DNA from 2 places in the Cryobacterium sp. TMT1-66-1 genome. Region 1 is predicted to be linked to the other one. Evidence: predicted binding sites of a transcription regulator. Region 1 holds the regulator's gene; the other holds the start of a gene.
What was found. Region 1 encodes LexA, which represses DNA repair genes until DNA is damaged. Its sites were predicted from a motif close to TCGAACANNTGTTCGA; they were not measured.

Region 1 (15,121 bases):
CGATGGAAGCTCGACGGCACCGAACCGCTCGTGCGCACCAAGAACCTGCCCGTGGCGCGGCCGGGACTCGGCATCAATGTTGGCAACCCGCACACGGTCGTCGCCCTCGCCGACGACGATGAACTTGACGCGGCCGACCTCACGTTCATTCCGCAACTCGATCCCGAGCCGGCCGACGGTGTGAACGTTGAATTCGTCGTGCCCAACGAACCGCTGGTCGTCAACGGCGTCGGGCGCTTCCGCATGCGCGTACACGAACGCGGCAGCGGGGAGACGCTGTCCTGCGGCACCGGAGCGGTCGCGGCCGCCCTCGCCACCCGGCACTGGGCCGGCAAATCGGCGCCGCACCAGTGGCGGGTCGAGGTTCCCGGTGGCGTGCTCGGAGTGCGCATGTTCCCCGCCGAGGACGGCGAGCACGTGTCGCTGTCCGGGCCGGCAGAGCTCGTCTTCGACGGGGTTCTGAACCTGGGCTAGTCGCGGTGCACTGCCAGCACACGGAAGCCCTTGCTGATGGCCTCACGCGTGGTTTCGAAGTTGTCGGGGAGTTCGGCGGCGAGCCAACGCTGGAGCGAATCCGAACCGAGGTTGCGTTGCACGACGAGCCAGGCATCCGCTTCTGATTCGAGGCGGGGTAACCAGGTCGTCATGAGCCCGTGCAGTTCGTCCTTGCCGACGCGAATGGGCGGGTTCGACCAGATGGTGCGAAAGCTGATGTCGGTGGGCACATCGGCGGCGAGCACGGCGTTGATGTTGGTCAGGCCGAGCGCGGCGGCGTTCGTGCGCACGAGATCGAGGGCACGCTCGTTGACGTCGACGGCCCAGATGGTGGCGTTGGGGGAGGCCATGGCGAGGTGCAGGGCGATCGGGCCCCAGCCGCAGCCAAGGTCGAGAAAGTGACCGGTCAGCGGCGGCTCAGGCGTGTACTTGAGCAAAACCTCGGTGCCACCGTCGATGTGGGCGGGGCTGAAGACCGAATTGGCGGTCGTCAAGAGCCGATCCTGGCCGTGCAGTTGCACGGTGATCTGGCGGGTTTTCAGTACGGTGCCGGGCGCCGGAGAAAAATAGTGGTCGGACGACATAAGAGGAACCTTTCAACTTCGTTGAACTAAGGTTAATGGGATGAATGATCCAACGGCGCCCTCGGGCAACGACGCGGTAGAAAACACCGCGGTAGTAAACACAGGCGCAGACGCCGCAGACGCTGATGATGTCGTCGCGCGCGTGTTGGCCAGCGCCGACAGCAAAGCTGCCGGCTACTCCCTGTTCCGCAGCGGGGCAGCCCAGGCCCTGCAAACTCACGCATCCGGCGAGTATGACGGTAGCGAGCACGACGGCGACCAGTCCGAACGTGCTGACCGCAACGCCCTGCGGCGAGTCGGCGGGCTTTCGACCGAGCTGGAAGATGTCACCGAGGTTGAGTACCGCCAACTGCGGCTCGAAAACGTCGTTCTCGTGGGTGTCTACACGCACGGCACGGTCGATGACGCCGAGAACTCCATGCGCGAACTGGCCGCCCTCGCCGAAACCGCCGGGGCAACCGTACTCGACGGTCTGCTGCAGCGCCGGGCCACCCCCGACCCGAGCACCTACCTCGGCAAGGGCAAGGCCCAGGAAGTTGCCGACATCGTGAAGGCGCTCGGCGCCGACACCGTCATCGCCGACACCGAACTCGCGCCCAGCCAGCGCCGTGCCCTCGAAGACGTGGTCAAGGTGAAGGTCATCGACCGCACCGCCGTGATCCTCGACATTTTCAGCCAGCACGCCAAGAGCCGAGAGGGCAAGGCGCAGGTCGAACTCGCCCAGATGGCCTACATGCTCCCGCGCCTGCGTGGCTGGGGCGACTCGATGTCTCGCCAGGCCGGTGGCCAGGTCGGTGGCACCGGTGCCGGCATGGGCTCCCGTGGCCCCGGTGAGACCAAGATCGAACTCGACCGACGCCGCATTCACACCCGGATGTCCAAACTGCGTAAGCAGATGGTCGAGATGAAGCCGGCCCGCGAGGCCAAACGCGCCAACCGCAAGCGCAATGCCGTTCCCTCGGTCGCCATCGTCGGCTACACCAACGCCGGCAAGTCCAGCCTGCTCAACCGCATCACCAAGGCCGGAGTGCTGGTCGAGAATTCCCTGTTCGCGACCCTCGACGCCACCGTGCGCAAGTCGACGACCGCCGACGGGCGTCTGTACACCCTCACCGACACGGTCGGTTTCGTGCGCAACCTGCCGCACCAGCTGGTCGAAGCCTTTCGCTCAACCCTGGAAGAGGTCGCCGACGCCGACGTCATCGTGCACGTCGTCGACGGGTCCCACCCCGACCCCGTGGCCCAGCTCGCCACCGTGCGCGACGTCATCTCCGAGGTCGGCGCCCGCGATATTCCCGAACTGGTCGTCTTCAACAAGAGCGACCTGATCAGCGATGACGACCGGCTGGTACTGCGCGGCCTGGAGCCCAAGGCAACGTTCGTGTCGGCCCGCACCGGTGAGGGCATCGACACCGTGCTCGCTGCCGTTGCGCTGCTGCTGCCGACACCGCAGATCGAACTCGACCTGCTCATTCCCTATGATCGCGGCGACCTCATCGCCGTTCTGCACGACGTGGGCCGCATCGAGACGACCGAGTACATCGAGACCGGCACCCACGTCACCGCGTTCGTCACTCCCGAGATCGAGCCGCAGTTCGACCCCTTCGTCATTCTGCCCGCGCTCTCCGTCTGATTGCCACCGCCCGTCGGCGCACCAATGACACGAACTGTCACATTGGTGCGACCCGGCGCTGGTGTTGTTAGTGTCTAATCAATCGTTGCCGACGGAATCCATTCCCCGGCATGGAGCGACAGCCGAGCCCGGCACCCGCCCGCGAAAACCCACCAGTGTTCTGGTGTGTCCGCGGCCGCCCGGCCATCACCCGCTGTACCGCTTCTGCCGAATGAGGAACCATGACCGCCCCAACGCCCAACGCGTGTGACGCCCGCCCGGCGTTCTCGTTCGAGGTGTACCCGCCGAAATCGGTGGCCGCAGCATCCGCTCTCACCCGCACCATCGATCACCTTGCCGCCGCCGGCCCCGAGTTCATCTCGGTCACCTACGGCGCCAACGGTTCGTCGCGCAATTCCTCGCTCGACGTGCTGCGCTACATCAAAGACCACACTTCAGTGGATGCCATGGCTCACCTCACCTGCGTCGGCTCCTCGCACACAGAAGCCAGCCGCCTCATTCGCGAGTTTCTCGACGCCGGCATCCGCAGCTTTCTGGCCATTCGCGGCGACGCGCCGCAGGGCGCGGATGAGGGCGACACCCCCTTTCTCGGCGACCTGCACAGCGCGGGGGAGCTGGTACAGCTCATCCATCGAGTGCAGATCGAACGGGTGCCGTACATCGAGACGGTGATTCCGGGCCTGCCCGGTGCCCGCGGGGTGAAAACGGAACGCAGCAAGGTGCGCATCGGCGTTGCGGCCTTCCCCAACGGCCACCCGAACTCGCGGTCGGTCACCCAAGACATCGACACCCTGCTGGCCAAGCAGGCCGCCGGAGCCAACCTGGCGATCACCCAGCTGTTCTTCCACGCCGACGACTACCTGAGCTTCATCCAGCGGGCTCGCTCCGCCGGAGTGCTCTTACCGATCCTTCCCGGCATCATGCCGGTGACCAGCCCGAACCGGTTGCGCCGTATTCTGCAGCTCTCCGGTGAGAAGCTGCCCGCCGAACTGTCCATCCAGCTCGAGGTCGAACCGACCGACGAAGGCCAGCGCCAGATCGGCATCGACTACGCCGTACGCCTCGGCCAGGACGTACTCGCGGGCGGCGCCCCCGGGCTTCACCTCTACGCCTTCAACCAGCACGACACCGTGCTGAAGGTTCTCGAAGGGTGTGGGGCACTGCCAGTGCCCGCTGCCATGCCCTAGGCCGCACGCCGCTCAGGCGCGAGGCCCACCCACCACGTTCGTTCCTCCGACCGTTCCAGCCATCATCGCTCCAGTGAAGGAATCACCATGCCCATTTCGCCAGTTTCCAGCACCTTTCCCACCGGCACCATCCTCGGCTACCCACGCATCGGCCGACGGCGCGAACTGAAGAAAGCCGTCGAAGCGTTCTGGTCGGGGACGATCGACGCGCCGGCCCTGGAGGCCGTCGCCGCTGGGCTGCGGCAGCAGACCCGCGATCGGCTCGCCAGTCTCGGGCTGGGCCGCACCGACTCGTCGATCCCCGAGTCGTTCTCCTACTACGACCAGGTGCTCGACACCATCGTTGCCGTCGGCGCGATTCCCGCCCGGTTCGCCTCGCTCGTCGCCGCTGACGGCACCCTCGACCTGGCCGGATACTTTACGCTGGCCCGTGGCGCGGGCGAGAACCTGCCCCTCGAGATGACCAAGTGGTTCGACTCCAACTACCACTACCTCGTGCCCGAGATCGGACCGGAGACCGCGTTCTCGCTGGCCGGCGACCGCATCGTACGTGAATTCATCGAGGCCAAAGCGGCCGGGTTCCTCACCCGTCCGGTGCTCGTCGGCCCGGTCACTTTCCTGCTGCTCAGCAAGGCCAGTGACGAAGCCCCGGCTGGCTTTTCGCCCCTGTCGCGGCTGGACGATCTCCTTCCCGTGTATGCGGCGCTCCTGGCGCGGTTAGCGAATGCCGGAGCCGACTGGGTGCAGCTCGATGAGCCGGGCCTGGTCAGTGAATCCATCGACGTACCGCGCGCGGAGACGCTGGCGGCCGTCGCATCCGCTTATGGAGTGCTTGGTCGACTGACCGGCCGGCCCGCCCTGTTTGTTGCCGCGCCCTACGGCAGCCTCGACGACGCCCTGCCGGTACTTGCGGCCACCGCCGTCGAGGCGATCGGGCTGGACCTGGTGCGGGGCACCCTGCCCCGGGCCGTCCCCGGACTGGCCGACAAGACCCTCGTCGCCGGCGTCGTCGACGGGCACAACATCTGGCGCGGCGATCTGACCGGTGCCTTCGAGGCCGCCGAGAGCGTGCGTGCCCTCTCCGACTCGGTCACCGTGTCCACTTCGACGTCACTGCTGCACGTGCCGCACGATGTTGCCGACGAGACATCGCTGCCGGGCTCACTGACCAGATGGCTGGCCTTCGCCGACCAAAAGGTCGGTCAGGTCGCCACCCTCGCGCTCGGACTCACCGCCGGACGTGAGGCCATCGCGGCGCCGCTGGCCGAGGCCGAGGCGGCCCTGGCGGCCAGGCGCAGCGCCCCCGGCGTGCGTGACGGAGCCGTGCGCGGCCGTGCCGCCGCGCTGAGGGAAGCCGACTTCACTCGTGGCGACTACGCGGATCGACTCCTCGCCCAGGAGGCGGCGCTGCACCTTCCGCCACTGCCGACGACCACGATCGGATCCTTCCCACAGACCGCCGACATTCGCCGAGCACGCGCACAGTTCCTCAAGGGAACCCTGGCAGCGGATGCCTACCGCGAGCTGATGCGCGCCGAGATCGGCCGCGTTGTGCAGTTGCAAGAGGAGATCGGCCTTGACGTGCTCGTGCACGGCGAACCCGAACGCAACGACATGGTGCAGTACTTCGCCGAGAACCTCGACGGATTCGCCGTGACCGAGAACGGCTGGGTGCAGTCTTACGGCAGTCGCTGCACCCGGCCGTCCATTCTGTGGGGCGACGTGTCGCGCCCGACACCGATCACCGTGGACTGGTCGGTCTACACGCAGAGCCTCACCACCAAGCCGGTCAAGGGCATGCTCACCGGCCCCGTGACAATTCTGGCCTGGTCCTTCGTGCGCGACGACCAGCCATTGGGCGAGACCGCCCGCCAGGTGGCTCTGGCCCTGCGCGATGAAATCTCCGACCTCGAGGCTGCGGGCATCAAGATCGTTCAGGTGGACGAGCCGGCCCTGCGCGAGTTGCTGCCGCTGAAGAAGAGGGATCAGGCCGACTACCTGGACTGGTCGGTCGGGTCTTTCCGGCTCGCCACGGCCGGGGTCGCGGATGCGACCCAGATCCACACCCACCTCTGCTACTCAGAATTCGGTGTTGTCATCGAAGCCATTCGCAACCTCGACGCCGACGTCACGAGCATCGAAGCGGCCCGGTCGCGCATGGAAGTTGTGCGGGAAATCGAGGCGGGCGGCTTCGACCACGGCATCGGCGCCGGCATCTACGACATCCACTCGCCGCGCGTACCGAGTGTGGACGAGTTGACCATCCTGCTCGACACCGCCCTGGAATCCATTCCCGAACGCCAAGTGTGGGTGAATCCGGACTGCGGACTGAAAACGCGTGGCTACGACGAGACCGTGCAGTCGCTGCACAACATGCTCGCCGCGACGCGGGTGGTGCGTGAACGCCTCGGTGCCACCGTCGGCGTTTAGCGGGGCAGACCGAAAACAGGCCCGATCACCGGTTGGTGGTCGGGCCTTCGTCGATTAAACCGAACGCAGCACCGCGACGACCTTTCCGAGGATGTCCGCAAAGTCGCCGACAATCGGTTCGAAGTTGCTGTTGCGCGGCAGCAGCCAGGTGTGGCCATCGCGCTTTCGCAGAACCTTCACGGTGGCCTCGTTGTCGAGCATGGCCGCGACGATCTCGCCATTCTCCGCGGTCTTCTGCTGGCGAACCACGACCCAGTCACCGTCGCAGATGGCGGCGTCGATCATGGACTCACCCACGACCTTGAGCATGAACAGCTCGCCCTGCCCAACGAGTTGGCGGGGGAGCGGGAAAATCTCGTCGATCTGTTGGTCGGCCGTGATCGGGATTCCCGCGGCGATACGACCGACGAGGGGCACCATCGCGGCGTCGCCGACCTGAACGCCGGGGTGGAAGCTGTCCTGGTCGCCGGTACCGACATCTTCGGGAGCGCGCTGAATCTCGATGAGAACTTCGAGTGCCCGCGGACGATTCGGGTCGCGGCGCAGGTAGCCACTGAGTTCGAGTTGGTTGAGCTGGTGGGTCACGCTCGACAGTGAGGCGAGCCCGACCGCGTCACCGATCTCACGCATGCTCGGCGGGTACCCGCGCGAACTCACCGAACGCTGAATCACGTCGAGAATAGCGAGCTGCCGCTGGCTCAAACTCTTGCGGCGCCGGGTGCCGCCCTTGTCACGGGTACCGCTGGTGTCCTGTGTCACGATGTGCCCTCCTGGAGTTGGCCCCGCGTGGTCTGAAACCGTGTCACACGGGGATGTCGGTGGTGTCTGGTTGAGTGTAAATCAAGCAATTGTCCTATCGAAAGTTTATCCAGTTCCGAACCCTGAAACAAACACTTATTCGAGTGTGTTGCGGGAAATTCGGGGTGAGGATCAGAAAAAGCTTGCATGTTCGATTGTTCGAAGTTATATTCGGAACATAGTTTCGTATCCGGCCTTCCCGGCCGAGGGCCGGATACGAGACTCGCAGCCCGCCTACCTTGGAGGTTTGACATGACCACAGCACTTGCACCCACAGCCCGTGAATACGGCGCTTCTCGTACCCCCGGCACCCGTCTGCACCTCACCCGGCGTGGGCGAGTGGTGTTCACGACCCTCGCAGCCGTGCCCCTCGTCATCGGTGCCGTCGCATTCGCCCTCAACGGGGGAGCGGCCGGAGCATCCAATTCCGCTACGGGCATCGACCTCACGTCGTACACGACCGACTCCGGAATCGTGGCGACGCTGGCCTACTCGCCGACCGACGTCGGGTCTGCCCGGTTCATCACAGTCGAACCCGGCCAAACCCTGTGGGACCTCGCCGAAGAGGTCTCGCCGTCCGCCGACCCGCGCGACGTCGTCGCCGACATCAAACGACTGAACGCGCTCACCGTCGAAACGCTCCAGCCCGGTCAGCGACTCGAACTGCCCGCCAACTCGTAAGTAGCAATGCGCGCCAGCACAGGGTCGTAGCATGGAGAGTGTGACCACTCTCGACGATCTTCCGCTCCGCACCAACCTGCAAGGCCTCACCCCGTACGGTGCTCCGCAATTACACGTTCCGGTGGCCCTGAACGTCAACGAGAACACGCACCCAATTCCCGAAGCAGTGGCCCGCGACATTCTCGCCGGCCTGGCCGAGGCCATCCGCTCGGTGAATCGCTACCCCGACCGCGAGTTCACCGCCCTGCGTGAGGCACTCGCGCAGTATCTTGGCGAGGCACTCACCTCCGACAACATCTGGGCGGCCAACGGCTCCAACGAAGTGCTCCAGCAGGTACTGCAGGCTTTCGGTGGACCTGGGCGCACCCTGCTCGGGTTTGCCCCCACCTATTCGATGTACTCGATCCTCGCGGCCGGAACCGACACCACCTGGATTGCCGGCACGCGCGATGCCGACTACGAGCTGTCGCCGGCCACCGCAGTGAGCCAGATCATTCGCACCAATCCGGACATCATCTTTCTCTGCTCACCGAACAACCCCACCGGCACCCCGCTCTCGCTCGAGACCATCGCCGCCGCCTACGACGCGACCGATGGCATCGTCGTCGTCGACGAGGCCTACGCCGAGTTCGCGCCCGCCGGAACTCCGAGTGCGCTCACCTTGCTGCCAGGCCGGGAGCGACTGTTGGTCTCACGCACAATGAGCAAGGCCTTTGCCTTTGCCGGTGCGCGGGTCGGCTATCTGGCTGCCGATCCGGCGGTAACGGATGCCCTGCGCCTGGTTCGCCTGCCGTACCACCTCTCCACCTTCACCCAGGCGGCCGCAAACGCTGCCCTGGCGCACAGCGCGGAGATGCTCGCCATGGTCGACGATATTCGTGGACAGCGCGATCGGCTCGTGGTCGAGCTGGCCCGTCTGGGCTATGCCCCGCACCGAAGCTGGAGCAACTTCGTATTATTCGGGGGAGTGGCCGACCCGCAGCAGACGTTTGAGGCGCTGCTGGCGGAGGGAATTCTCATTCGTGATGTCGGTATCCCGAACCACTTGCGGGTGACGGCGGGTACCGAGAAGGAGACTTCGCTGTTCCTTGACGCTCTGGCCCGCCTCGGACGACCGATAAACTAGCGCTATGAGCTCACCTGTTGGCATTTCCGCGCCCCGCGTCGCACACCTGCAACGGGAGACGAGTGAATCCAGCATCGATCTCTCACTGAACCTCGATGGCACCGGCGTCAGCGATATCCACACCTCGGTGCCGTTTTACGACCACCTGCTGACAGCCTTCGCCAAGCACTCCCTGACCGACCTCACGGTGCGCGCCAGCGGTGACATCGAAATAGACGTGCACCACACCGTCGAAGACGTGGGAATCGTGCTCGGCCAGGCCATTCGCCAGGCGCTCGGCGACAAGTCGGGCATCTCCCGCTACGGTGATGCCCTCGTGCCACTCGACGAGGCGCTCGCCCAGGCCGTCGTCGATATCTCGGGTCGCCCGTACCTCGTGCACACCGGCGAGCCGGCCGGCTTCGAATTCCACCTCATCGGCGGACACTTCACCGGCTCCATGGTGCGTCACGTCTTCGAAGCGATCACTTTTCACGCCGGGCTGACCGTGCACGTCACCGTGCTGGGCGGCCGCGACCCGCACCACATCGCCGAAGCCGAGTTCAAGGCCTTCGCCCGTGCGTTCCGTCTCGCCAAGGCCCTCGACCCGCTCGTGCAGGGCATCCCCTCCACCAAGGGAGCCCTGTGACTCGGGTCGTCGTCTTCGATTACGGCACCGGCAACGTGCACTCCGCGGTCAAGGCGCTCGAACTGGCCGGCGCTGACGTCACCCTGACGAGCGACCGCACGGTCGCGCTCGAAGCCGACGGCCTCGTAGTGCCCGGTGTTGGCGCGTTCAGCGCCGTCATGCAGGCCCTCAAAGCGGTTCGCGGCGACGAGATCGTCGACCGTCGCCTGGCCGGTGATCGCCCGGTACTCGGAATCTGCGTGGGAATGCAGGTCATGTTCGAGCACGGGGTCGAACGAGGCGTCGACACCGAGGGCCTCGGCGAATGGCCCGGAACGGTCACCGAACTTCCCGCCGCGATCCTGCCGCACATGGGCTGGAACACCGTCACGAGCGCGCCGGGCTCCGAGCTGTTTCGCGGGATCGAAGACGAGCGATTCTACTTCGTGCACTCCTACGCCGCGCAGTCCTGGACGCTTGAGGTCATGCCCCCGTTCCCCGAACCACGGCTCACCTGGGCCGAACACGGAGCGCCGTTCCTGGCCGCGATCGAGAACGGTCCGCTCACCGCAACCCAGTTCCACCCGGAGAAATCGGGCGAGGCGGGCATCCGCTTGTTGAAAAACTGGATCGGTACCCTGCGCTAATAGAACTGCGCGCCTAGACTGCACAATCCGCCCCACCACTATGAAATTGGCCGCAGCCTGCGACCGCACAACCGAGGAAACCAATGAGCGAGTTCAACAAGACACCGAGGCTCGTCCTCCTGCCCGCCGTCGATGTGGCCGGAGGCAAGGCCGTGCGCCTGACGCAGGGCGAGGCTGGTACGGAAACGAACTACGGTGACCCCGTCGATGCTGCGGCCGACTGGGCCAGACAGGGCGCCGAATGGATTCACCTCGTGGACCTCGATGCGGCATTCGGCCGCGGCACCAACACCGGCGTGATCAAGAAGGTCATTCGCCAGGTCAAGGGTGTCAACATCGAGCTGTCCGGTGGTATCCGCGATGATGCATCGCTGGAAGCAGCACTGACAACGGGCGTCAAACGCATCAACCTCGGAACCGCGGCCCTGGAAAACCCGGAGTGGGCGGCCAGCGTGATCGCGCAATACGGCGAGGCCGTGGCCGTGGGACTCGACGTGCGCGGCACGACCCTCGCCGCCCGCGGCTGGACCAAGGACGGGGGCGACCTCTGGCAGGTGCTCGAACGGCTGGAGGAGGCCGGCTGTGCTCGATATGTCGTGACCGACGTCACGAAGGACGGCACCCTGCAAGGCCCGAATATCGACCTGCTCCGCCAGGTACTCGATCGCACCCGCAAGCCGGTCATCGCCTCCGGCGGTATCTCCAGCCTCGATGACATCGAAGCGCTGCGCAAGCTGGTGCCGCTCGGCCTGGAAGGTGCCATCGTTGGCAAAGCGCTCTATGCCGGCGCGTTCACTCTGGCCGAGGCCCTGGACGTCGCGGGGGACTAATGGCAAAGGCGCGCAACCTCGGCTCAACGGGCGATCCCTCCGGTCGACCGGGTTCACAGAGCCAGCCCGGTTCCCAAAGCTCGCCGGGCCAGCCCGGTGAGCCGAACGAGCTGGCCGATTCGGCCGGTCAGCCCTGGGCCGGCCGAGAATTCGAGGCCAATCTGGACGCCGGCGATGACGGGTCAGCCCCCGCCGCGCTTGCCGAGGCGCTCACCCGCTTTCAGGCCCGGGAAGCGGGCGAAGAAAGCGTCATCGACGCCATCCGCGGTTCCCGCCTGCTGATTCCGCTGGTGACGAAGCTCGGCGAGGCCGCCCTGAACGCACGCGGGCAGACGATCGATAAAACCCAGGAGCTGTCGATCATCACCGTGGCCGGTCCCGACGGCCGCACCGTGTTGCCCGCCTTCTCCTCCACGGCCGCCATGACGGCCTGGAATCCCCTCGCCCGACCCGTTCCAGCGGATGCCGTGCGCGTCGCCCTGGCCGCCGCGCAGGAAAACACCGACCTCGTGGTGCTCGACCCCACCTCGCCCGGCGAATTCGTCATCCGGCGACCGGCGCTCTGGGCGATCGCCCAATCCCTGCCCTGGACACCGAGTTATGCCAGCCATCATGTGGCCGACGCGTTCGCCGCATCCATCGCAACGGAGCTGTCGGTGCTGACCGTTCAGCTCTCAGCCGGCGACCCGTTGGGGCGGCTGGAGGGGCCCGAACTGGTGGTTCAACTGGAACTGGTCGACGGCCTCACCCAGCCCGACCTGGACGCCATTCTGAGCCGGCTCGGCACTCGCTGGTCGGAGAGCGAGGTCATTACGACCGGTGTCGATTCGCTGCGGGTGAAGCTCATCGCCTCGGCCTAGATTTTGCGCAGCACGAATGTCGGTGGGGTAGGCGACAATAACCCTATGACCGACGTTCTCGATCGTTTCTCCTTGGCCTCCCGAGCCTGGTTCACCGAAGCGTTCGACGCGCCGACCGCGGCTCAACTCGGGGCGTGGAACGCTATTTCGCAGGGCTCGCACGCCCTCGTCGTGGCTCCGACCGGATCAGGGAAGACCCTGGCCGCGTTTCTGTGGGCCATCGACCGGCTCTATACCGAGTCAGCGCCAGGAACAGAGCAAACCAAGCATGCACCCGCTACTCGTGTGCTTTATATTTCGCCGCTCAAAGCACTCGGCGTCGACGTGGAACGCAACCTCAGCGCCCCCCTGGTGGGCGTCAGCCGCGCCGCTGAGCGGCTCGGGCTCGAGCCGCCGCACGTCTCGGTCGGGGTGCGCTCCGGAGACACACCTGCCGCCGACCGCCGCAAACTGATCACCACGCCGCCCGACATTCTCATCACTACCCCGGAGTCGTTGTTTTTGATGCTCACGTCAGCGGCCCGCGAATCGCTGCGCGGTGTGCAGACGGTCATCATCGACGAGGTGCACGCGGTCGCGGCGAGCAAACGCGGCGCCCACCTGGCCGTGTCCCTCGAACGACTCGACGCACTGCTCAATCAGCCGGCCCAGCGAATCGGACTGTCGGCCACGGTACGCCCGCAGAGCGAAGTCGCACGGTTTCTGGGCGGCGCCGCCCCGGTGCAGATCGTGTCGCCGCCCGCGCTGAAAAGGTTCGATCTGCGTGTGGTCGTTCCGGTCGATGACATGAGCGACCTCGGGCCGGTGCCTCAACGCGAGGGGGTCACGTCGGCCGCGGCGCCGCAGACCGGATCGATCTGGCCCCACGTCGAAGAGGCCATCGTCGACGAAGTGCTGGCACACTCCTCGAGCATCGTGTTCGCCAATTCGCGACGGCTCACCGAACGCCTGACGGCCCGGTTCAACGAAATCTATGCCGAGAGGCTGGCGGCCTCCGCGCTGGTTCCCGTGGTGCACGGAGGTGTTGTGGGGAGTCCTCCGGCCGTTCGCCCGCCAGCCGAACTGATGGGCGCGAGCGGCCAAACCGATGGCGCCGAGCCGCTGCTCGCCCGCGCACATCACGGTTCGGTCAGCAAAGAACAACGCGCGCTCATTGAAGACGACCTGAAATCGGGCCGGCTGCGCTGTGTCGTTGCCACGTCGAGCCTGGAACTCGGCATCGATATGGGCGCCGTCGACCTGGTCGTGCAGGTCGAGTCACCGCCGTCGGTGTCGAGCGGACTGCAGCGGCTCGGCCGCGCCGGGCACCAGGTCGGTGAGATCAGCCGCGGGGTGATCTACCCCAAGCACCGTGCAGACCTGATCCACGCGGCGGTCGCGGCCGAGCGAATGGTGGCCGGCGCGATCGAATCGCTGCGGGTTCCCACCAACCCGCTCGACATTCTGGCCCAGCAGACCGTCGCGGCCTGCGCGCTTGAACCGATCGACGTGGAGACCTGGTTCGACATGGTTCGGCGCAGCGCACCGTTCGCAACGCTGCCCCGCTCCGCCTACGAGGCCACCCTCGACCTGCTCGCCGGCCGCTACCCCTCTGACCAGTTCGCCGAGTTGCGCCCGCGCATCGTCTGGGATCGCGACGCCGGCACCCTGACCGGCCGTCCCGGCGCGCAGCGGTTGGCCGTCACCAGCGGCGGCACCATCCCCGACCGCGGTCTGTTCGGCGTCTTCATGGTCGGCGGCGAGCAGATCACCGGCAAACGGGTCGGCGAACTCGACGAAGAGATGGTCTATGAATCGAGGGTGGGCGATGTCTTCGCGCTCGGCACTACGAGCTGGCGCATCCAGGAGATCACCCACGACCGGGTACTCGTCGTGCCCGCGTTTGGGCAGCCGGGGCGGTTGCCGTTCTGGAAGGGTGACGGCCTCGGCCGCCCGGCTGAACTCGGTCAGGCCATCGGTGCTTTCGTGCGCGAAGTCGGGAGCCTGCCGGCCGATGCGGCGCGGGAGCGCTGTGCCGTGGGCGGCCTCGATCAGCGCGCCATCAGTAACCTGCTTGCCTTCCTGGGCGAGCAACGCGGTGCAACGGGCCAGCTGCCTACCGACCGCACGCTCGTGGTCGAACGGTTCCGCGATGAACTCGGGGACTGGCGCGTGGTGCTGCACTCGCCATACGGCACGCCGGTGCACGCACCGTGGGCACTCGCCGTCGGGGCCCGCGTGCGCGAGCGCTACGGAATCGATGGCTCCTGCGTCGCTAGCGACGACGGCATCGTCGTGCGCATCCCCGACACTGAAACCGAACCGCCCGGCAGTGACCTGTTCGTGTTCGATCCCGACGAGCTCGAACAGCTGGTCACCGACGAGGTCGGCGGCTCCGCGCTGTTCGCCTCCCGGTTTCGCGAGTGCGCCGCTCGGGCCCTGCTCCTGCCCCGGTACAAGCCCGGTGTCCGCTCGCCCCTCTGGCAGCAGCGGCAAAAAGCCGCGCAACTGCTCGACGTGGCCCGCACCTTTCCCACCTTTCCGATCATTCTCGAGACCCTGCGCGAATGCCTGCAGGACGTCTACGACCTGCCGGCCCTCGGGGTGCTGGCCCGGCAGATCGCCTCCCGCGAACTGCGCCTGGTCGAAACCACAACTGAGACCGCCAGCCCGTTCGCCAGCACCCTGCTGTTCGGCTACGTGGCCGCGTTCATGTATGAGGGCGACACTCCGCTGGCCGAGCGGCGCGCCACGGCCCTCGCAATCGACTCGAGCCTGCTCGCCGAACTGCTCGGGCGGGTGGAACTGCGTGAACTTCTCGACCCCACCGTCATCGACCAGACCGACCGGGAGCTGCAACGGCTCGCCCCCGACTATTTAGCGAATGGCGTGGAAGGCGTCGCCGACCTGCTGCGCACGCTCGGCCCGCTGAGCACCATCGAAGTGGCCGAGCGGATGCTCACGCCCGAGTCGCAGCCCGCCGCCGACCCGCTTGTCGCCGACGACGCCCTGCACGCCCTCGTCGACTCCCGCCGCGCGATCCGGGTGAGCATCGGCGGCCAGGACCGCTGGGCGGCCGTCGAAGACGCCAGCCGGTTGCGCGACGCACTCGGGGTTCCGCTCCCAATCGGTGTACCGGCAGCGTTCACCGAATCCGTCAAGGACCCGCTCGGCGACCTGATGAGCCGCTTTGCTCGCTCGCATGGACCGTTCACCACGCGGGCTGTCGCCGAGCGGTTCGGGCTGGGCGAGGCCGTCGTACAG
Region 2 (15,121 bases), on a different contig from region 1:
TTCCGCCCGAGATGGACGCCCCCGCCGACGAACGCGTGCCGAATTACGAGGCGCACGCCGAGGCATCCGCTGTGCCCGTAAGCGCTGTTCCCACGAACGCCCAGCAGAGTCGGCAGCCCCAGGGCGCGCCCCAACAGAAGTCAGGCCCGCAGTACTCAGGCCAGCGGACCGCCGGTCACGAGACCGCTGTCCAGCAGAATGCCGATCGCTCCAGCCTCGGTCAACCCAACCTCGGTCAGAGCGCGCCAGCGACGCGGCAACACCCGAACGCGTCCGGCCAGCGCGGCTCCACGAAGGACCCGTCGCGGGCGCCGTCCTTCGCTGAGAAGCAGCGCTACGGCGAGGCCGTCGTGCGCGAGATTCTCGGTGCCACCTTCATCGAAGAGCAGCCGTACTCCGCGGCGCCCCGAACCAGAAACGACCACTAAACCATGTATGAAGGAATCGTTCAGGAACTGATCGACGAGCTCGGCCAGCTTCCTGGTATCGGCCCGAAGTCGGCGCAGCGCATCGCGTTTCACATCCTGCAGACCGAAAAATTCGACGTGACCCGTCTCGCCAACGTGCTGCTCGAGGTGCGCGACAAAGTGCGGTTCTGCGACATCTGCGGCAACGTCTCCGAGCAGCCTACCTGCCTGATCTGCCGGGATCCTCGCCGGGATCCCACGTCGATCTGCGTCGTCGAAGAGGCCAAGGACGTCGTTGCGATCGAGCGCACCCGCGAGTTCAAGGGCCTCTATCACGTGCTGGGCGGGGCCATCAGCCCGATCGACGGCGTCGGACCCGACGACCTGCGCATCCGCCAGCTGATGCAGCGCCTCGCCGACAACACCGTTCAGGAGGTCATCATCGCGACCGACCCGAACCTCGAGGGAGAGGCCACCGCCACCTATCTCTCCCGCCTGCTCACCACCCTGGAGATCAAGGTCACCCGTCTGGCCTCCGGCCTGCCCGTGGGCGGCGACCTCGAGTACGCCGACGAGGTCACGCTCGGCCGCGCCTTCGAGGGCCGCCGCGAGGTCACCCACTAGCCCGGTCGCCTCCGCTGCGCCTAGCGCACCCCTCGTTCTTGCGGACGGGGCCCGGGCCCCGTCCCTGGGCCCAGTTTATAGACTGGGCCCCGGGCCATAAGGTGGGCCCAGCGAGCGGATGCCGCCTCCGCACACCGACCCCCGCACACCCCACCCGACCCCGCACACCCCACCCACCGCCGCACCCCCTCTGCCGCGCAACGTCACATGGCACCGGCCCGCCAGCACCAGCATTTAGGATGGGAACTTGGACGCGGCCCGCACAACAGGCCGCACACCCCCATCTCAGGAGTCCCATGGCCTTGATCGTGCAGAAGTTCGGCGGATCATCCGTCGCCGACGCCGAAAGCATCAAGCGGGTCGCCAAGCGCATCGTCGACACCCGCAAGGCAGGCAACGAGGTCGTCGTCGCCGTCTCGGCGATGGGCGACAGCACCGACGAACTGCTTGACCTCGCCCACCAGGTCACGCCGCTTCCCGCCCCGCGCGAGCTCGACATGCTGCTCACCGCTGGCGAACGCATCTCGATGGCGCTGCTCGCGATGGCCATCAAGAGCCTCGGCTACGACGCCCGCTCCTTCACCGGCAGCCAGGCCGGCATGATCACGGATGCCCGCCACGGCTCCGCGCGCATCGTCGACGTCACGCCCGGCCGCATCCGCTCGGCCCTCGACGAGGGCGCCGTCGCCATCGTCGCCGGCTTCCAGGGCTTCAATCGCGATACCAAGGACATCACGACTCTCGGCCGCGGCGGTTCGGACACCACCGCCGTCGCCCTCGCCGCGGCCCTCGGCGCCGACATCTGCGAAATCTACACGGATGTCGATGGCGTCTTCACCGCGGATCCGCGGGTCGTTCCCCGTGCCCGCAAACTCGAGCGCGTCACCAGCGAGGAGATGCTCGAACTCGCCGCGGCCGGAGCCAAAGTCCTATATATTCGCGCTGTGGAATATGCCCGCCGGCACGGCGTCACCCTGCACGTGCGCTCCTCGTTCAACAACAACACCGGCACCATCGTGTACAACGCCGCGACCGCGCGAGAAAATGGAGTAATTGTGGAAGAGCCAATCATCGCCGGAATCGCCGCTGACCTGAGCGAAGCCAAGGTCACCGTGGTCGGTGTGCCTGACATTCCTGGTAAGGCCGCGCTCATCTTCAAGATCGTCGCGCGCACCAACGCCAACGTCGACATGATCGTGCAGAACGTGTCGGCCGCCGCCACCGGGCTCACCGACATCTCGTTCACCCTGCCCAAGTCGGAGGGCCAGCAGGTGCTCACCGCGCTGACCAACGAGAAAGAGCTCATCGGCTTCAAGAGCCTGCAGTACGACGACCAGATCGCCAAGCTCGCCCTGGTTGGCGGCGGTATGCGCACCAATACCGGCGTCTCGGCGAAGCTGTTCGAGGCGCTCTACGAGGCCGGGATCAACATCGAGATGATTTCGACCAGTGAGATCCGCATCTCGGTCGTCACCCGCGCCGACACCATCAACGAGGCCCTCCGCGTGGTACACACCGCGTTCGGGCTCGACGGTGAGATCGAAGCCGTCGTGCACGGTGGCTCCGGCCGCTAGTCTCGCCGAGGTGTGAGTTCGAGCCCCTGAATGGTCTCGAAACTCACACCTCACCAAGCGGATGCCCCGCCTCACCCCCACTGCAGACGTTAGGAACCACACGTGACCAGCTCAGCCAACACCCCCGGCATCAACATCGGCGTCGTCGGCGCCACCGGACAGGTCGGCGCCGTGGTGCGTCGTCTGCTGGAGGAGCGCGACTTTCCGGTGAAGAGCATCCGCTTTTTCGCGTCAGCACGCTCGGCCGGCACCACGCTGACCTTCAAGGGTGAGCAGATCACGGTCGAAGACGTCTCGGTTGCCGACCCGACCGGGCTCGACGTGGCTATCTTCTCGGCCGGCGCCACGCTCTCCAAAGCGCAGGCGCCCCGGTTTGCCGCGGCCGGGGTGCTCGTCGTCGACAACTCGAGCGGCTGGCGCATGGACCCCGACGTTCCCCTCGTCGTCAGCGAGGTCAACCCCGAAGCCATCAAGCAGGCCGTCAAGGGCATCATCGCCAACCCGAACTGCACCACCATGGCAGCCATGCCCGTGCTCAAGGTTTTGCACGACGAAGCCGGCCTCAAGCGCCTCATTGTGAGCACCTACCAGGCCGTGTCCGGCAGTGGCCTGGCCGGAGCGTTCGAACTGGCCAGCCAGGTGCGGGTTGCCGCGCAGGACGAGAACCTGTTCCAGCTCGTGCACGACGGCAGCGCGGTGACCCTGCCCGAGCCCACTATCTACGCGCGGCCGATCGCGTTCGACGTGATTCCGCTGGCCGGCAGCATCGTCGACGACGGTCAGTTCGAAACCGACGAAGAGAAGAAGCTGCGGAACGAGAGCCGCAAGATCCTCGGACTGCCCGAACTGCTGGTTTCCGGAACCTGCGTGCGCGTGCCCGTCTTCACCGGGCACTCGCTCTCGATCAATGTGGAGTTTGCCAAGCCGATCAGCGTCGCCCGCGCCGAGGAACTGTTGAAGGTGGCCCCCGGCGTCGAACTCACCGACATCCCGACCCCGTTGCAGGCCGCCGGCCAGGACGCCAGCTTCGTCGGTCGCATCCGTCAAGATGAAGGCGTACTGGATGGCCGTGGCCTCGCCCTCTTCATCAGCAACGACAACCTGCGCAAGGGTGCAGCCCTGAACGCCGTGCAGATCGCCGAACTCATCGCCGCCGCACGAGCCGCCTAGCCCGTTCCGAACTGCCCTGCCGCGCGCCTGTGCTTGCCTCGCCCGGGCCCGGAAAGTGGGCCCATGATAGAAGCTGGGCCAGCTTTCGTAAGGTGGGCCCGGCAGCTCCGGCCGGTCCTGGTGGCGCACGGGGCCCGGGCCCCGTCCCCGGGCCCAGTTTATAAACTGGGCCCGGGGTCGCAAGGTGGGCCCGGAGGCCTTCAGGGAGTGAGAACTTCAGCGCGCGGCACGGCACCGGGCGCCGAGTTCCCGTCTAATCCCGGGGCCGCTACTCCTTTGCTGCCAGGCGGTAGCCAACGCCGCGCACGGTTTCCAACCAGTGTGGGGTCATGCTGCTGTCACCGAGTTTGCGGCGCAGGTTGCCCATGCTCACGTCGAGGGTTGTGACGATTGGATCGTAAGCTCGCACCGCGGCGATGCCGTCGAGGCCATTGCTCGTGGCGATGGTCTCGACCCCGGCCTGGGTCAGCACGGCCTCGAGCAGGTTGCGAATGTCGGCGTCATCCTCGATGATGACGGCCACGCGCCGCTCGTCGTTGTCAGAAACCATACCTTTAGTAGCCCCCACCACGAGCGCGCCTGTAGCGCAGTCCGAATTACGGCACAATGCCCACTTCGGGAATCGGTGCGGAGTCGCATGCGGGTTTATTCTGGTGTCAGAATCCGCCTGTCTTAGCGGCCTGGGATCAGGGAGCAATGTGGGGAAACCGGTTCGCCCCGCCCGATCCGCGGCGCATCTACTGCTCGTGCGCGTGGCCGTGCTGGTCACCGTCGCCCTCGGCGCGAACTATATTCTGTGGCGCTGGTTCTTCTCACTCAACTGGGACGCCTGGTGGATCGCCGTGGCCCTCGTGCTCGCCGAAACCTACAGCCTGATCGACGTCGCCCTGTTCGGCCTCACCATGTGGCGGGCGCGCGAGCGCGAGCTTCCTACCGCGCCGGCCGCCGACCTCACCGTCGACGTGTTCATCACGACCTACAACGAGTCCGTCGAGATGGTGCGGCGCACCGCGCTGGCGGCGCGCGGCATCCGCTACCCGCATTCCACGTTCATCCTCGACGACGGCAACCGGCCCGAGATGCGCGAGGCGGCCGACCAGCTCGGCGTGGGCTACATCACCCGCGGAGTCGACTGGCAGAATCGCCCGCTGCACGCCAAGGCCGGCAACCTCAACAATGCACTCATGGGCACCGACGGTGAGTTCCTACTCATTCTCGACGCCGACCAGGTGCCGTTGCCGCAGATACTCGACCACACGCTCGGCTACTTCGCCGATCCGAAGATCGCTCTGGTACAGACGCCGCAGGTGTTCGAGAATGTGCCGGCCGGCGACCCGCTCGGCAGCCAGGCTCCGTTGTTCTACGGACCGATCCAGCAGGGCAAAGACGGCTGGAACGCCGCGTTCTTCTGCGGCTCCAACGCCCTCCTGCGCCGCGAAGCGCTCATGCAGCTCGGCATCACCCGCTACGTGCTCGAAATGGAGCGCGCCGTCACCCGCGCCCTCACCGGCGCCGCCCGGGTGCTCGCCCGGGCCGGCCGGGCCGACGACGCGCAGGACCCGGTCGTCCAGGCCGCCCTGCACGAGGTGGGCGCGGCGATCAGCGACACGCGCGCCGCGATCGCCGCCGGCGAGACCATCGGGCCTGCCACCTACACGCTGCAGAACCGCATCACGGCGGTGTCGCGCGACCTGGTGGCCGTCGACCTGCACCTACTCACCCTCGACCTGGCCGTCATCGCCGAACTGCAGCTCGAAACGGATGCCGCCAGCGCCATTCCCGCACACAGCCTCGAGCTACTCGCCGCCCGCGACCTGTCCCCGCTCGGAGCCCTCGAATCGGTGCAGGTGCTGCTGCGGTCGATCGACGTGGACCGCGCCGACGAGGCCCAGCCGCTCATGCCGCTCGCCACGATCAGCGTCACCGAGGACATGGCTACGAGCATGCGCCTGCACGGCCTCGGCTTCAGCACCGTCTATCACCACGAAACCCTCGCCATCGGACTCGCCCCCGAAGACCTCGGCACCATGCTCACCCAGCGGTTGCGCTGGGCGCAGGGCACGATGCAAGTCATGATGCGCGAGAACCCGCTGGTGCAGTGCGGCCTCACCCTGCCGCAGCGACTGATGTACTTCTCGACCATGTGGAGCTATCTCAGCGGCTACGCCGCGCTGGTTTACTTCGCCGCCCCCGCCGTCTTTCTCTGCTTCGGCATTCTGCCGGTCAATACGACGGCCCTCGAATTCTTTCTGCGCTTTCTGCCGTTCATGATCGCCAACCAGCTGTTGTTCATCCTGTCCAGCCACGGAATCTCGACCTGGCGGGGCCAGCAGTACAGCCTCGCCCTGTTCCCGGTCTGGATCAAAGCCACCACGACCGCCGTCGCCAACGTGGTCTTCCACCGGCCGCTCGGCTTCGCGGTCACCCCGAAAACCCGGCAGGAGGGCGCTGCGCCCTGGCACCTGATCCGGCCGCAGATCATCGTCGCCATCGTGCTCGTCGTCGCCACCATCATCGGCGTGACCCGGCTGGCGCTCGGCGTCGGCGAACCCATCGGCACGTTCGTGAACCTCGCCTGGGTCGTGTTCGACCTCGTCATTCTCAGCGTGCTGGTACCCGCCGCCCGCTATCAAGGCTTTACCCCGAAGGAGACAAGCCGCTAATGCAATTCATGGTCACCGACCAGGGCGACGGCATCGCCGTCGTGCACATCATGGGACGTTTGAATATGGTCACCGCACCGCGCCTGCGGGAGGTGGTGGCAGCATCCGTCGCCGCCGGCCAGAATCGGGTGGCTGTCGACCTGAGCGACGTCGATTTCATCGACTCCTCGGGCCTCGGCGCTCTCATCGGCGGCCTCAAGGTCACCCGGCAGGCCGGCGGCGACCTGCGCATCGCCGCGCCGAGCGAGCAGGTGCGCCTGGTGTTGCAGCTGACCAACATGGAACGCGTCCTCACCGCGTATCCCGCCGCGAGCAGCGCGTTCCATGGTTAGCGTGAGCGCGCACACCCTCACGCTGGTCTCACCGCCCGACGACGTGGACACCGTGCACGCCCTGCTCGAAACGGTCTGGGCGGATGCCGCGCACGTCTCCCCGAGAGACCGTTTCAGTTTCGAGACGGCCCTGATCGAACTCGCCTCGAACGTGCTGCGCCACGGCAACACCGGCAGCGGTGTGACCTGCGCACTGCGGCTCGAGGTGAGCGCTGTCTCGATCGACGCGCGGCTGAGCGATACCGGGGGGACGGTAGTGGAGCTGCTCGCGGCGTCCGCCGACCCCGCATCAGACGGTGCGGTGGACAGCCGTGAGATGCCCGATGCGCTGAGCGAATCGGGCCGGGGAATCGCGCTCATCCAGGCCCTCGTTGACGAGCTCGAATACACCCGCGACGGCGACGTGAACCGCTGGCACATCGTGCGAACGCTGCGGTCATGACTGCGTCGGCTATTTTCCAGCACACCGAACTCACCCGCCAGCGCGCGCTCGACGACCTGCATATCCTCGACACCGCGCCGGAGGAACGCTTCGACCGCATCACCCGGCTGGTCAAAGAGCTCTTCCATGTGCAGATCGCCATCATCTCGCTCATCGATCACGACCGGCAGTGGAACAAGTCCAGCGCTGGCGTCGAGCCCGATCAGCCCCTCGAGTATCCGCGGTCCAATGCCTTCTGCGATTCCACCATCGACGCTTGCGGCACGTTGATTGTGCCCGATGCCCGGCTGGACCCGCGGTTTCGCGACAATATCTATGTGACCGGGGAACCGGGCATCCGCTTTTATGCCGGTCATGCTCTCGAAGCGCAAGGCGGCGAACGCATCGGCGCCCTATGCGTGTTCGATACCGTGCCGCGCGAGTTCTCGGCGCTCGAGCAGAATCTGCTCCGCGACCTGGCGTTCTGGGTGCAGAACGAGCTGAACGCCTCGCAGGAACTCGACCAGGCCGCCGCGGTACAGCGCGGCCTGCTGCCCAAGAAACTCGTGAGCCTGCCGGGGTTCGAGGTGGCCGGGGCCTGTTCGCCGGCGCGCGCCGTCGGCGGCGACTTCTACGACTGGTATCCGGTGGGGGAGGGCGCGGCCTTCACCCTCGCTGACGTCATGGGCAAGGGGGTGGGTGCGGCGATCATCGCGGCGACCGTGCGGGCAGTGCTGCGAGCCGGATCTCGTCTCGATGGTGTGGCCGAGGTCGCGCGTATCGCGGCGGCGACGCTCGACCCAGACCTCGACGAGGCGGGCAGTTTCGTGACGCTGTTCCACGCCCGACTCGACATGGACACCGGTGTCGTGAGCTACGTCGATGCCGGCCACGGCCTCACCCTGGTCGTGCACGCCGACGGCACGACCGAGCGGCTCACGTCGCTGCGGCTGCCGCTCGGCGCCGGCGACGACTCGCCCTGGCAGGAGCAGACTGTCGTGCTCGCGCCGGGCAGCACGCTGGTGTCGGTGAGCGACGGTGTGCTCGACCTGTTTGACGGCACGCTCGCCTCCCTCGACGCGGTCGACCGGCTGGTGCGTGGGGCGCCGACTGCCCAGAACGCTGTGGATTCGCTGATGCTGCGGGCCGGGCTCAGCGCCCCCGACGATGTCACGGTCATCGTCATTCGGCGCGCGGGCGAGCGGTGAGTGTGCGGTCAGGCGGATCCGCTCGCAGCGATACACTCGACAGTGTGAATTCTCAGGGAACCGTTGACGTAGTCCTCATTGGTGGCGGCATCATGAGTGCCACCCTCGGCACGCTCCTGAAGGAGCTGCAGCCCGACTGGCGCATCGAGGTGTACGAGCGCCTCGGCGAGCTGGCCCAAGAGAGCTCGAACCCGTGGAACAACGCCGGCACCGGCCACGCCGGGCTATGCGAACTCAACTACATGCCGCAGGCTGCGGACGGTTCGGTCACCGCCGACAAGGCCGTCGTTATCAACGAGCAGTTCCAGATCAGCCGCCAGCTGTGGGCGCACCTGGTTTCGATCGGCGCCCTGCCCGAGCCAGAGAAGTTCATCAACTCCACCCCGCACATGACCTTCGTGCACGGCAAAGCCAACGTGGAATACCTGCGCAAGCGCCACGCCGTGCTCGCTCCCGAGCCGTTGTTCGCCGGCATGGAATTCAGCGATGACGCCGCCACCATCGGCACCTGGACCCCGCTGCTCACCCGCAAGCGCCCCGCCGGCCAGAAGATCGCCGCCACCCGCATCACGAGCGGCACCGACGTCGACTTCGGCGCCCTCACCCGCTTTCTGTTCGAGAACCTCTCCCGGAAGGGGGCCACGATGCACATGAACGAGCAGGTCGTCGGCCTGGGGCACAAAGCGGATGGCACGTGGAACCTGAAATTGCTGCGCCACGTCGGGCAGACCCGCAGTACCATCAACGCCCGCTTCGTGTTCGTCGGAGCCGGTGGCGGCGCACTCGCTCTGCTGCAGCAGAGCGGGATTCCCGAGATCAAGGGCTTCGGTGGCTTTCCGATCAGTGGCCAGTTCCTGCGCACCACCAACCCGAAGCTCGTCGCCCAGCACCAGGCCAAGGTCTACGGCAAGGCGGCCAAGGGCGCCCCGCCCATGTCGGTTCCGCACCTCGACACCCGCGTCGTCGACGGCGAAATGTCGCTTTTGTTCGGCCCGTACGCCGGGTTCAGCCCCAAGTTCTTGAAGACGAGCACCTGGTTCGACCTGCCGTTCTCCATTCGCACGCACAACCTCGGCCCGATGCTAGCCGTCGCGAAGAACAACTTCGACCTGATGAAATACCTGATCGGCGAGGTTTTCGCGTCGCGGAACGCCAAGATCAAGGCCCTGCGCCAGTTCATTCCCGCCGCGGATTCGAAGGACTGGGAGCTCATCACGGCCGGCCAGCGCGTTCAGGTCATGAAGAAGGACCCCAAGCTCGGGGGAGTGCTGCAGTTCGGCACCGAGGTCATCACCTCGAGCGACGGCTCGATCGCCGGCCTGCTCGGCGCCTCGCCGGGAGCCTCGACGGCCGCGCCGATCATGGTGGACCTGCTGGCCCGCTGCTTCCCCGACCGCATCGAGGGCTGGAAGCCGCGGATCCGCCAGATGATCCCCAGCTACGGCACCCGCCTCTCCGACGACCCCGCCGCTGCGGCCGCGTCCCTCGCCGCGACCGCCGAGGTCCTGAACCTCACGAACTAGTCCCAGCTCGCCTCGCGAGAGCGCAAAAAGTGCCCGATTGGAGTGTCCAATCGGGCACTTTTTGCGCTCTCGCGGAAGGAAGATTGGAGCCGGGTGGGGATCGCGTAGGAGGGCGTTGTCAACCCCTTGAATGCGGGAGTTAGCGGATGTCTACTTAAAGCCCAATGGCGGCCAGGAGGCGGCACGTGAACCCGAACAATGGCGTTTCGGATGCCCAGAATCTGCGCGTATCGCAGCTCGGCATTCTCCAGCTCACCCCGACCGAATGGTTGGTGCGAGATTCGCACATGCTCGATGGCGACCCGGCCGCCCTGCTCGGAGTTATCCAGCAGAGCGGGGACGCCTATGAGGTGACCAAGCTCGGCGTGCTCACCACGAGGTGGTTCTACTCATCCTTCGACCGGGCCCAAGCCAGTTTTTTGGTGCGCGGTGCACCCGGCCCGGGCGCACCAATGCGGCCCGGCAGCCGCCAGGTCTCACGCGTCACGGACTAGCCGAGACGGTCGGCCCGCGGTCTACATTTCGTGGCTGTCGGCACCCGTGGTGGGATTGGTGTGGTGCTGCTCCTTCTTGACGGATGCTTCGGTGCGGTCGAGCAGGTCACTCACCTTGTTCTGTGCCACGGAGGCGGCGTCGCGCGCAATCGTCTCGGCCTGCGAGATGACTTTCTGCGTGGCGGGGTCGCCCCACATTTCGTGGGCTTTCGCGCTGAGCCGGTCATAGGCCTGGCGGCCGGCCTTGGATCCGAGAACGAAGCCGGTCGCGGTACCGGCGAGGAACAAGAACTTGCCTTTCATGGGGACTCCTTAGGGGTTGCGGGGTACGGGGACGTCACGCGGTGGGTTCGGCGAGGCGGGGGTCTTCTGCGTCGACGTCGTGCCCGACGAGATCGGGGTTCGACGGGTTGTCGGCGGGGTCGATGTCGTCGAGGTTGGGCTCGTTGTCGACGTTGTCCTGATCGTCTTCGGCATCGCTGTCGGGCGCGGCGGCCTCCCCGGCTGTCGAGCCGTCGTCGCTCGGGGCCGGCCCATCGGGACCGGTGCCCGCGCTTGCGACCGGAACGGCTGAGCCCGCGTGTTCGTCGTCCGGCCCGTCGGGCCCATCCGGCCCGACCAGCTGATCGGGGTTGGTCGGCGAAGCCGGGGCCTCGGGCGCAGATTCGGTTTCTGGGGTGTCGGGGGCATCGAGCGGCGGCTGGTTGTAGGGGTCGGAGTCGTAAGTCACAGGTCTACCTTTCTCATGGGGACGGCCGGTCGCAGCGGCGACCGGCGGGCGGCACTCAAGTTATACCCCGAACGGGTGACATTCATCAGGTCGCTTCGCCGAGTAAAAGTGTGCGCAGCGCCGTCTCGACCGAGACCCGGCCCGCGGGGTCGATGGTCTCACCGGCGAGATAGAGGTCAACCACGCGCGGATCCACGTAGCTCGTGCGCGCGATCGCCGGCGTGTTGCCCAGTGCATCCGCCGCCTGACGCATGGCTTCGGCGATGGCACGGTTGTCCTGGCGCCGGCTGCGCGTCGCAGCACGTGGCGGCCGGGCAGCGGATGCCGCGGGCGCGGCCGATCCCGCCGGCCCAGCAGCTGAGGCTTGCGCGCCCGGCGCACGTGCAGCACCCGCAGCACCCGCGCCATCCGTGCCGCCAGACGATCGTGGCCGCCCGGCAGAGCCCGCCACACCGGATACGGCCGGCCGGCCGGTCGCCTCCGAGGTCACCTTCAAGCTCTCGGCGAGACTGGCCGCCAGGCTCTGCGCGGCGGCGGCCGTGCCCCGCAGGGTGCGAAAGTCCTTCGCCGTGAACTCCCCGCCGGTTCGTTCCTTGATGAAATCGTTGATGTCGGCGGCCGACACGATGTCCTCGATGTCATCCAGTACCCAGGACAGCAGCGGTGCGGCCGGCCGCTCGCGCAGGCGGGCGCGCAGATACAACGCGAGGTCGGCATCCGTTATGACGCCCTGAAACTGTTGCCCACTCTTGGCCGGAAAATTCAGCCGCACCACGTCGCCGCGCACCGTTACGTGGGAGCAGAGCAGCGTCGAAAGGCCGTGGCTGCCGTACGTATCGGCGTAGCGCTCGCTGCCGATGCGCAGCGAGGCGAGGTCGAGCATGCGAAACGCCGCGGCGAGCGCCCGGGTGCGCGGCGGGCCGTCGCCGCGAAGCTCACGGGTGACTTGGCCGCGCACCCGCGGCAGCGATTCGGCCAGCTGCAGCGCGCGCTCGAACTTGAGGCGGTCCTTCTGTTCGCGCCACACCGGGTGGTAGATGTACTGGCGGCGCCCGGCGGCGTCGATGCCGATCGCTTGGATATGCCCGTTCGCGTGCGGCGAGATCCATACGTCGTTCCACGCGGGCGGAATCGCGAGCGCCGCGAATCGCTCGCGCAGCGCCGTCTCGGTCACCTTCTGCCCGGCGGGGTCGCGGTAGCTGAAGCCCGTGCCGGCGCGCTTTCGCGTGTACCCCGGCCGGGTCGGGTCACTGCGTCGCAGCCGGGTCATGCCGGTGTGGCTTCTGATCGCATGTCGGCACAATAGTGCGATTCCCCTCCGAGCGGATGCCGCGGCGCCGGTGTCCGCGCGCTCGCGGCCATCGAGCCGCTCAGGCGCGCTCGCCCATCGAGCCCTTCCGGCGTGCTCGTGGCACGTGTTGAGGAAGCCCGCACGTGTTCAAACCAGTGCCAACTTCCCCAACGCGTGCCGCGAGCGGATGCCACTGCTCGCGCCCGGCTCGCCCGCTCGCGACCTTCGAACGCGTTCGCGGCACCCTCTGTAGGAGTGCCGCGAACTCTGCTGAGTGCCGCGAGCCTGGCGCGGGCCGCGGGCATCCGCTCACTCCGGGTTTTTCGGCAGACACTTGCAATCCAATCGAACTTGTGTTCGACTTAGAGCATGCGGTGGAGCTCACAAGAACTACAGACCGAGCGGCCCGGCGCCCTGCCGGGGCTGGCCCGCCTGAACAACCTCGTGCGCAGCGTGCAGACGCCCGAGTTCGCCGGGATCACGTTCCACGAGATCCTCGCCAAGTCGGCGCTCAACCACGTGCCCGGGCAGAGCGCGCTGCCGTTCGGCTACACGATCAACCCCTACCGCGGATGCTCCCACGCCTGCACCTACTGCTTCGCGCGTCCCACGCATCAGTACCTCGACCTCGACGCCGGCAAGGATTTCGACAGCGAGATCATTGTGAAGGTCAACGTGGCCGAGGTCTTGCGAAAAGAGCTGGCGAAACCGACGTGGGGGAGGCATCCGGTGGCCCTCGGCACCAACACCGACCCCTATCAGCGCGCCGAGGGACGCTACCGGCTGATGCCGGGCATCATCGCGGCCCTCGCCGACAGCAAGACGCCCATCTCCATTCTCACCAAGGGCACCCTGCTGCGCCGCGATCTCGACCTGTTGGTCGAGGCGAGCGAGCATGTTCCGGTCGATCTGGCCATGTCCATCGCGATCTACGACGACGAGCTGCAGCAGTCCGTCGAGCCGGGCACCCCCACCACCAAGGCACGCCTCGCCACGGTCACCGCGGTGCGCGAACGCGGCCTGGACTGCGGCATCTTTCTCATGCCTATTTTGCCGTTTCTCACCGACACCCGAGCCCACCTCGATGAGGCGCTGCGCCAGGCCAAGGCTGCCGGGGCGACGAGCGTGCTCTACTCGGGGCTCAACCTTAAGCCCGCAGTCAAGGACTGGTACCTGCAGTGGCTCGGCCGCGAGCATCCCGAACTGGTCGGCCGCTACCAGGAGCTCTACGCCCGCGGCCAGTACGCCCCCAAGGAATACCGCACCTGGCTCGCCGCCCGCATCAAACCACTCATTCGAGCGCACGGCCTCGAGCGCGGGGTCGTCGACCCGTCCACCGGCGGGCTGCGTTCCAGCGCCCTTCCGTCCTCCCCGGAACGGATGCCCGCCTCCCGCGCGCCCGCCCTTCTCCCTGCGCCGGGCCCGGGTTCTGCGCTGGCCTCTGCACCGGGCGCTTCCCGGGGCCCGGGCCCGGGCCCCGTCCCCGGGCCCAGTTTAGAAACTGGGCCCGGGGTCACAAGGTGGGCCCCGGGCTCCGAGTCCCCGCGGTCGCTGATCGCCGCCGAGCTCCCGCCCGAACTCTCACCCACCCTGTTCTGACCGGTCAGACTTTCCGGACCGGGGCCGGGAAACTGGGCTCATGATCGGCCCACGGCTACACCACCCGCCCAACCACCACCCGCCCCCATTCAACCCCGGTGGCATACTTGACCAGGGGGAAAATATGTCTCTGGGTCTACCCGGCCACTTAGTGCAGCTGACGCTCGCGCGCGCCCTCGCGCGGGCCGCGCACTGGTTCGCGCTGACCTGCCTGATGGCCGCGGTCGTGTCCGTCGGCATTCTCAGCCTCACCCGCAGCCCCGAACTCTGGATCACCATCGTGGTCGTGGCCACCATGGGGGCCCTGCTCATTCTTTTCACCCGGCACCGCCGCATCACTTTGGCGGTCGCCTATCTCATCGTCGGAACCCTCGGCGTCTACGTCTTCACCACGACCGTGCTCGGCGTTCCCGACGTATTCCCCGCGGCGAATATGTTCCTCGTTGCCCTGCCGAAGATGGCACTCGTCATGGTCGGCGGCGCCGGAACCACCGCCCTCGCCGGCGTGCTCTGGAGCACTGCGGCCTTCATCCTCGCCGAGACCGCCGCGTTCCTCGCGATCCTGGGTACCGCAGTGCCCTACCGGCCCGACCTGTTCACCCTCTCCACCTACCTCGTGCTCGTCGGCGTCATGGTGCTCGCCGGAATCGACCGCCGCGCGAGCAACGCCGCCCAGCCCGCAATCCACCGTGCCGTGCAAGACGGATCCAACCGCCAGCTCCGCGACGCCCTCGACACCCGCGCCATCGCCCTACTCAATGACACGACCGTGGCCCAGCTCGTCGCCCTGTCCCTGGCCGAACCCGGCGCCCTCTCGCCGGGCCTCCGGGCGAGCCTCAACTACACGCTCGCCACCCTGCACGACACCAACTGGCTCACCGACATCGACGCCCGCACCAACACCGACCCGCAACCGACCCTCACCGGCACAGCCACTGAGAACACCCCGAAATCACCCGTCAGCGACGCCTGGCTGTCGAGCGCCGTCTACACCGCCATCGAACGCACACGCGACCGCGGACTCGTTGTCGAAGTCACCGGCGACCGCGACGCCCTCGCGCGCCTCGACGCCGGCAGCGACCGCG

Region 2: E3T29_RS10785 (Rv2578c family radical SAM protein) is a predicted target of LexA. The motif match lies at 12,783-12,798, and genes of this name have one in related genera.

What each region holds. Positions count from the first base shown of each region.
Region 1 is NZ_SOGP01000001.1:130,908-146,028, forward strand. It holds gene dapF (diaminopimelate epimerase) at 1-474, shown strand, start outside; gene E3T29_RS00645 (class I SAM-dependent methyltransferase) at 471-1,079, opposite strand; gene hflX (GTPase HflX) at 1,120-2,712, shown strand; gene E3T29_RS00655 (methylenetetrahydrofolate reductase) at 2,934-3,899, shown strand; gene metE (5-methyltetrahydropteroyltriglutamate--homocysteine S-methyltransferase) at 3,987-6,329, shown strand; gene lexA (transcriptional repressor LexA) at 6,384-7,088, opposite strand; gene E3T29_RS00670 (LysM peptidoglycan-binding domain-containing protein) at 7,380-7,808, shown strand; gene E3T29_RS00675 (histidinol-phosphate transaminase) at 7,840-8,934, shown strand; gene hisB (imidazoleglycerol-phosphate dehydratase HisB) at 8,939-9,562, shown strand; gene hisH (imidazole glycerol phosphate synthase subunit HisH) at 9,559-10,188, shown strand; gene priA (bifunctional 1-(5-phosphoribosyl)-5-((5-phosphoribosylamino)methylideneamino)imidazole-4-carboxamide isomerase/phosphoribosylanthranilate isomerase PriA) at 10,272-11,018, shown strand; gene E3T29_RS00695 (SseB family protein) at 11,018-11,878, shown strand; gene E3T29_RS00700 (ATP-dependent helicase) at 11,924-15,121, shown strand, end outside.
Region 2 is NZ_SOGP01000015.1:15,620-30,740, reverse strand. It holds gene E3T29_RS10855 (DNA polymerase III subunit gamma and tau) at 1-428, shown strand, start outside; gene recR (recombination mediator RecR) at 432-1,031, shown strand; gene E3T29_RS10845 (aspartate kinase) at 1,328-2,605, shown strand; gene E3T29_RS10840 (aspartate-semialdehyde dehydrogenase) at 2,708-3,775, shown strand; partial or broken gene E3T29_RS20715 (helix-turn-helix domain-containing protein) at 4,044-4,157, opposite strand; gene E3T29_RS10830 (glycosyltransferase) at 4,474-6,438, shown strand; gene E3T29_RS10825 (STAS domain-containing protein) at 6,438-6,770, shown strand; gene E3T29_RS10820 (ATP-binding protein) at 6,772-7,212, shown strand; gene E3T29_RS10815 (PP2C family protein-serine/threonine phosphatase) at 7,209-8,399, shown strand; gene E3T29_RS10810 (malate:quinone oxidoreductase) at 8,444-9,922, shown strand; gene E3T29_RS10805 (hypothetical protein) at 10,108-10,416, shown strand; gene E3T29_RS10800 (hypothetical protein) at 10,438-10,719, opposite strand; gene E3T29_RS10795 (hypothetical protein) at 10,754-11,146, opposite strand; gene E3T29_RS10790 (DNA topoisomerase IB) at 11,232-12,416, opposite strand; gene E3T29_RS10785 (Rv2578c family radical SAM protein) at 12,807-14,036, shown strand; gene E3T29_RS10780 (sensor histidine kinase) at 14,161-15,121, shown strand, end outside.